Regions from separate parts of the Conexibacter sp. JCM 18997 genome, predicted to be linked through region 2. Evidence: riboswitches for the same ligand, from Rfam matches in the RefSeq annotation. Region 2 holds a riboswitch; each other region holds the start of a gene.
What was found. A riboswitch is a leader RNA that binds a small molecule or an ion and turns the genes downstream of it on or off. The one in region 2 is predicted to bind cyclic di-AMP.
Positions count from the first base shown of each region.

Region 1 (2,250 bases), 2.6 Mb from region 2:
GCTCGTCGCGCGCGGTGAACAGGATGGGATCCCCGGACTTGGCCGCCCAGGCGGCGGCGGGCATCGCGTAGCTCGGCGCGTCGGCGCCGACCACCACGACGGCCTTGCTCGGCTCGCCGCGTGCGGTCGTCGCGATCCGGTCGATGGCCGCGGCCAGCTCGAACGGGTCCTTGCCGTTGACCGCGGTCGTGCGGTTGCCCGTGGCGGGAACGTCGCCCACCTTGATGACCTGCGCGCCGCCGAGCACGCCGGAGCCGGCGGGCGCCAGGCGCTTGAGGGCGTCCTTGGTGGCCTGGGGGAGCTCCTCGCCGTCGGCCAGCAGGATCGGCGCGCGCACCGGTCGCGCGACCAGCGCGGAGGCGGCGACCGCGGCGCGCCAGTCGTCGGCCTGCACCAGCGACACGGCGGGCGGGCGGCTGGTGGGGCCGGTCGACGGCCACACCGCCTGGGCCACGCCGGCGGCGTCGGCGATCGCGTCAGCGCCGCCCACGCGGGTGGTGTTCTTCGTCGCGAAGGCCGGGAAGCCGAGCGCGCTGCCGGCCGCCTCGTCGCCGGCCGCGGCGCCGACCGAGGGCGACGCGGGCGGGCTGGTGGGCGATCCGCCGTCCGGGCTGCCGTCCTTGCCGCACCCCGTGGAGGCGGCGGTGGCGACCACAAGGGTGAGCGCCAACGCGCCACGGAGGTTCAGGAAGCGACCCATCAGGTCGATGACGGTATCGAGCAAGGCCGCGCCAGGATGACGTTCCGCGCGGTACCCATAATCGTGGTGCAACAAACCGTGCGACCTGCTACGGTGCCGCGATCAACGCCGAGTTCTCAGCATGACGCTGGGGACCGGGGGACCCAGGTTGTTTGGGGTGAGTCTCCGAAAGGAGAGGCGCCGGCTCTTTCCGCGCTAACCCGTCAGCTAACCCCGGAGGCATACGAAAGAGGTAGCTGTGCGGGCATTTGCCCTTGTGACGACGATCGTTGCTTCGCTTCTGGCCATCCTGGCCGTGGCGATTCCGGCCTCCGCCGCCCCCAAGGGCACCACCGCAGGCGCAGCAGCGGCTCCTTCGACGGACCCGGCCCCGGCCGACCCGTCGACCACCCCGACCACGGGCACGACGACGCCCACGGTGCCGACCACGCCCACCACCACGGGCGGCGGCGCGACCTTCGGGGTCGATCCCAACCAGACGCCGGACATGCCCGACGCCACGATCCTCGCCGGCAAGGCCTACCCGCCCGTCGACGCGCCGATCGAGGTCAAGGAAGCGATCTGGGCCGCGAACGAGATCGTCGGCAAGCCGTACAAGTACGGCGGCGGCCACGCCCGCGTGAAGGACAGCGGCTACGACTGCTCGGGCACCGTGTCCTACGCGCTGCTGGGCGGCGGCCTGCTGGACGGCACGCCGCTGGACTCCTCGTCCTTCATGAAGTGGGGCGACGCGGGCCTGGGCGACTGGGTGACCGTCTACACCAACCCGGGGCACGCGTTCGTCGTGATCGCCGGGCTGCGCCTCGACACCAGCGCCGCGGGCGACCCGGCCGGCAACTCCGGCCCGCAGTGGCGCCCGGTCCTGCGCAACACCAAGGGCTTCAAGGCCCGCCACCCGGTCGGTTTCTAAGCCTCAGCTTTACGTGCGTCGGTAGGCTGGGCGACCAGCACCCACGACGCGCGGACAGGAGGCAGTGATGCCCGGCACCAGTGGCCGCTTCACGACCATCATCAAGGCGAAGATCAGCAAGATGCTCGACCGGGCCGAAGACCCGGGCGAGACGCTCGATTACAGCTACCAGAAGCAGCTCGAGCTGCTGCAGAACGTCAAGAAGGGCATCGCTGAGGTCGTCACCTCCAAGAAGCGACTGCAGATGCAGGCCGACAAGCTCCAGCAGTCGGTCGTCAAGCTCGACACGCAGGCCCGCCAGGCGCTGTCGGCCGGCAACGAGGAGCTCGCGCGCACCGCGCTCGAGCGCAAGACGCTGGCCCAGAACGAGCTGCAGTCGCTCGACGCCCAGGTCACCGAGCTCGAGGGCGAGCAGCAGAAGCTGATCGCGTCCGAGCAGAAGCTGCGCACGAAGATCGAGTCCTTCCGCACGAAGAAGGAAGTCGTCAAGGCGCAGTACTCCGCCGCCGAGGCGCGGGTGCAGATCTCCGAGGCCGCCACCGGTGTGGGCGAGGAGATGGCCGACGTCGGCCTGGCCATGCAGCGCGCGCTGGACAAGACCGAGGACATGCGCGCACGGGCCAACGCCGTCGAGGAGCTC
Region 1 is NZ_AP043885.1:2,685,664-2,687,913, reverse strand. It holds gene ACZ5UI_RS13665 (cell wall-binding repeat-containing protein) at 1-724, opposite strand, end outside; cyclic di-AMP (ydaO/yuaA leader) riboswitch at 797-937, shown strand; gene ACZ5UI_RS13660 (hypothetical protein) at 996-1,610, shown strand; gene ACZ5UI_RS13655 (PspA/IM30 family protein) at 1,678-2,250, shown strand, end outside.
Region 1: another riboswitch for cyclic di-AMP. It lies ahead of ACZ5UI_RS13660 (hypothetical protein); the one in region 2 lies ahead of ACZ5UI_RS26320 (septal ring lytic transglycosylase RlpA family protein).

Region 2 (2,250 bases):
TCGATCTCCTGCGCCTCGAAGAAGGAGTTGAGCTCCTCCACGTCGGCCTCGTCGACGTCCAACTCGGAGATCGCGCTGGCGATCTCCGCGTGCGTCAGGACGCCCACCTGCTGGCCCTTCGCCAGAAGGCCCTTGATCTCTTCGAGTTCCTGAAGCTCTGCGACTGACATCAAGTTCCGTTTCCGTCTCGCCTATGGAAGGTCAATCGCCTCGTACCCGTGCGGATTTCCGGTCTCGCAGACCGGGTGAGCTTGGTGCCTGGCGGGCGGGCGTGGATTCCATCCTAGTGCCCTCCGCGACGGCTCCCGCGGCGTTGCGCGAGAATGCTCAGGACATGGCTGCTGACGACGACTCCGACGACGTTCTCTCGCGCCTGCCGAAGACGCGCCCGGCCCGTCGCAGCACGCGACGCGCCAGCGCCGACGGCACCACGCCCGCGACCGCTCCCAAGCCTGCGGCCAAGCCGAAGACGGCCGCCAAGCCGAAGGCCGCGGCCGAGCCCAAGGCGACCGCCAAGCCGAAGGCGACCGCCAAGCCGAAGGCGGCCGCCAAGCCGAAGGCGACCGCCAAGCCCAAGCCGAAGGCGACCCCGCCGGCTCCGCCCGAGCCCGCGCCGCCGTCCGAGCGCCGCCCGATCGAGCCGCCCAGCGGCGCCGAGATCCTGCAGACCGCGGTCGCCGCGGCCAACGACATCGCGCACGTCGGGCTGGTGATCGGGCGCGAGGCGCTGAAGGCCGCGCGGTCCAAGCTGCCGGGCGGGAAGTAGCACGCCAGATCTCAGGGGGTTATGCTCCCTGGGCATTGCCGAACGCCGGTGTGCATCTGTCCACACCGGCGACGGGGAACCCACCGCGGACCGTGTCCGCATGGGGCGAGTCGGCTCAACCTTGAGCCGTAGCGGCGCTCTCAGCGTCGCGAGCCCGTCAGCTAACCCCGCAGGCCAGCCCGATCATGCTTCTGCGCCCCATTGCCATCGCTGCCGCGATCGTCGTCACCACGCTGACGGCCGGTTCCGCTGCCCTCGCCCAAGCGCCCGCGCCCACGGGCGGCGCGTCGTTCGGGGACACCGGCGGCCTGACCGTGACGCCCGGGGCGATGGTCGGCGACACCGTGAAGATCTCCGGCAAGCTCGCGTCGGCGGCCAGCGCCGGCGTGCGCGTCGAGCGCCAGGATCCCGACACCGACGCGTGGGAGGCGATCGGCCGCGGCCGGGCCGATCAGACCGGCGCGTTCACCGTCTCCTGGGCGGCCGACGCCGCCGGCCGCTACGCGCTGCGCGCCGTGCCCGACACGACGGGGGCCACCGCGGCGACGGCCGACGCGGTCGCGGGCACGGCCACCGTCTACAAGCCCACGCGCGCCACCTGGTACGGCATGTTCGGGCGCAAGACGGCGTGCGGCGTGCGGCTGTCGAAGACGACGATGGGCGTCGCCCACAAGACGCTGCCCTGCGGCACGATGGTCGCCGTGTACCTCGACGGCCGCTCGGTCGAGGTGCCGGTCATCGACCGCGGCCCGTACGCCAAGGGCGTCGCGCTGGACCTGACCTGGGCCGCCGCGCAGGCGATCGGCATGGAGGGCACCGACGCGGTCGGCTGGGCCCCCGTCGCCGACGCGCCCGCCGACGGTCGCTAGATCCTCAGGCGCCGGGCGACAGCTCCCACAGGCGCCCCAGCGGCGCCAGGTAGTAGAAGCGCCCGTCGAAGCCGGGCGTGACGATGTTCCCGGGCGCGGGCTGCGCCGACAGCGGCGCCGAGCGCGCGTGGAGCGCGCCGGTGGCCTCGTCCAGCCAGGTGACCACGTCGCCCTCGGCGCGCAGGTCGGGGATCACGATCTCGCGTCGCTTGGGCGGCCCGACGAGGGCGGTGAACGCGAACGACTGCAGGCGCCGCGTCCAGCGCACCGACAGCCCGCGGCGCGGGTCCAGGCGCAGCGCGCCCATCCGCCGCGTGGCCGTGTCGTGGGTGACGATCGTCGCGTTGCCCGCGTCCAGCGCGGCCTTGGAGACGATCCAGCTGCTGGGCGCGTGCGCATCGGCGAAGGGCTGGATGTGGAACACGCGCCTGCTGTCGCGCACGTTGACCGCCGTCACCGTCAGCGGCTGGGGCGAGGGCAGGAAGTTCGTCTGGATCACCACCCAGTCGCCCATCACGCCGGCGGCGGTGCCCGGCGTCTGCTCGCCCGTGCGGTAGGTCACCGGGCCCCAGGAGCGATCGAGCGTCAGGCGGCCGCGCGCGTAGGCGTAGCGGA
Region 2 is NZ_AP043885.1:5,248,314-5,250,563, reverse strand. It holds gene ACZ5UI_RS26330 (sigma-70 family RNA polymerase sigma factor) at 1-170, opposite strand, end outside; gene ACZ5UI_RS26325 (hypothetical protein) at 335-766, shown strand; cyclic di-AMP (ydaO/yuaA leader) riboswitch at 793-957, shown strand; gene ACZ5UI_RS26320 (septal ring lytic transglycosylase RlpA family protein) at 952-1,635, shown strand; gene ACZ5UI_RS26315 (hypothetical protein) at 1,640-2,250, opposite strand, start outside.

Region 3 (2,250 bases), 410 kb from region 2:
GGCCAGGCGCGTGTGGAGCACGATCCCCGGCTGGGAGTCGTGGTGCTCGGCCACGCCGAGCGAGATGCGCTCGAGCGTCGAGAGCGTCAGCGAGCCGCGGCGCAGCTCGGAACGGAAGCGCGCGTAGCCGCGCAGGGCCGCCGGGGACTCGGCCAGGACGGCGAGGAAGTTCGGGAGCTGGCCGGCGCTGGCCAGGGCGCCGCGCAGCACCGGCAGCGACCCCTCCGGGGCGGTCAGGTCGTCGTGGACGGGGAATCGGCTCATCGCTGTCTTCATGGGGCGGCCCTTCGAGAATGAGGGAGAGGGTCCGGCGCTTCACAAGGTTCAGCACCTTACGATTCGTAAGGATACGCCCCGGCGCGGACGTGCGCAACCGCGATCACACGACGACGACAACCCGCTGCGGTGGCGGGCTTCGGATGGCTTGGTGTGGCGGCCGGTGCGGCCGCGGGATGGACGGCGGCGGTCAGGCGCCGGCGGCGCTGAGCACCGCGACGAGGATCAGCAGCAGGCCCAGGCCGAACGCCCACAGGGCGACGCGGTCGGGGCGGGCGCCGACGCGCTCGCTCGGGCGGCGGGACGGGCGGTGGCGCTGGGCGGTCGTGGCGTAGGGGCGCTCGCGCTCGGCCACCTGGCCGCGGATGACCACCGTGCGGCGGCCGTTGGCGGCGCGCTGCGGCGGCAGGTCCAGCGGGGCCGGGCCGGCGGGAGCGATCTGCATGTGCGCGACGACGTCGGGCTCGACGTCGTAGGACTGCTCGGGCTCGGACGCGACGACCCGCATGGGCCGGCGGGCCATCGCCGCGGCGTCGACCGTGGCGGGGGCGTCGTCGTCGGCGGCGAACGCGTCGCCGGCCTCGTCGTCGCGCTCCAGCGTCAGGACGGACCAGTCGGCCTCCCGCGGGCGGCCGATCGTGCTCAGGATCTCGAGATCTTCCGGCGAGGCCCAATCGGCAGCCTGACGGCGGGGGCGACGGGGCGGCGGGTCGGACCAGGAGTCCTGGGCTCGGGCAGCGTGGGGCATCGCTTCTCTCTTGACGGCTTACGGGGTTAGCTGACGGGCTCGCGCATGAGAGTTTCGCGCTACGCACATTGTGCGATTCGCCCCGGACGGCATCGGGTCCCCCGCTCATCGGCCGGCCTCATTGCCGGGGACGACTCAGCGGAACGTTGGCCATCCTAGCGATTCGGGAAATCCCTGCAACAGCGGTTTTCTTCTGGAAACCTGCACGGAAGATGTCAAGGCCCGCCCGACCCTGATCAGGCCGGACTTTGGGCGAATTTCCTCGTGAGCCCGGGCCTGCCGACCGGATGGTCAGCGCCGCGGTGGTCCGCCGTCAGACACGGCGGACCTCAGGGCACTAGTTGCCGCCGCGCTCCCAGGTGGCCTGCTCGGCGACGGTGCGCTCGGCCCAGGGCACGACCTCCAGCCTCGCGTCGGGGATCGGCTCGCCGCTGATCGTCGACGTGCCGAAGGTGCCGTCGGCCAACCGCTGCTCGGCCCGCTCGATCGCCGCCAGGCGGTCGCGCAGGTCCTCGGCCTGGCCCTCGTCGCGCTCCTTGTCGTACAGGTCGCTGGCCTGGTCGGCGACGTGCTGCTCCAGGTGCGGCTCGTCGTCGGGGCCGGCGTCGGGCGCGCTGGCCGAGGCCAGCAGGCCTTCGATGCGCGCACGCTCGGCCGCCAACAGCTCTTTCGCTCGGGCTTCGTCCATGGTCGATCTCCTCCTGGCGTTCGGGTTCCGACCGCCGCTGAGATCTCCGGGTCAGTGCCCGGCGACCGCCGCAACGTAGTCGGCCACGTCCTGCGCGTCCTCACCGCTGAGCAGGTCGGCCGGCATCTGGCCGATGCCGCGCGCGCGCCCCTTGGCGATCGCGTCGAGCACGAGTGCCTTGGGCGGACGCAGGGTGTCGAGGTCCGGGCCCACGCGACCGACCGCGTTGGAGGCCGACAGCGTGTGGCAGACGGCGCAGTTGGCCGCGAACATCTCGCGTCCGCGCACCTCGGCCGCGGTGAGGTCCACGCCGCCCTTCGCCTCGGCGTTCGACTCCGAGTTGTCGACCATGACAACCGTGGGGATGACGATCGCGCCGAGCACGACGAGGAGCGTGAGGCCAACGCCGAAGGCAAGGCGTCCAGCCCGGGAGCCGCCATCGTCCTCGCGATGCGGCTTGCGGGTCGCGGCCATCGCGACCAGCACGACGCCCGTTCCGATAACGACCCAGAAGATGACAAGTACAGCAATGGCCATG
Region 3 is NZ_AP043885.1:395,061-397,310, reverse strand. It holds gene ACZ5UI_RS02100 (carboxymuconolactone decarboxylase family protein) at 1-264, opposite strand, end outside; gene ACZ5UI_RS02095 (hypothetical protein) at 467-1,024, opposite strand; cyclic di-AMP (ydaO/yuaA leader) riboswitch at 1,025-1,175, opposite strand; gene ACZ5UI_RS02090 (TraR/DksA family transcriptional regulator) at 1,362-1,712, opposite strand; gene ACZ5UI_RS02085 (c-type cytochrome) at 1,764-2,249, opposite strand.
Region 3: another riboswitch for cyclic di-AMP. It lies ahead of ACZ5UI_RS02095 (hypothetical protein); the one in region 2 lies ahead of ACZ5UI_RS26320 (septal ring lytic transglycosylase RlpA family protein).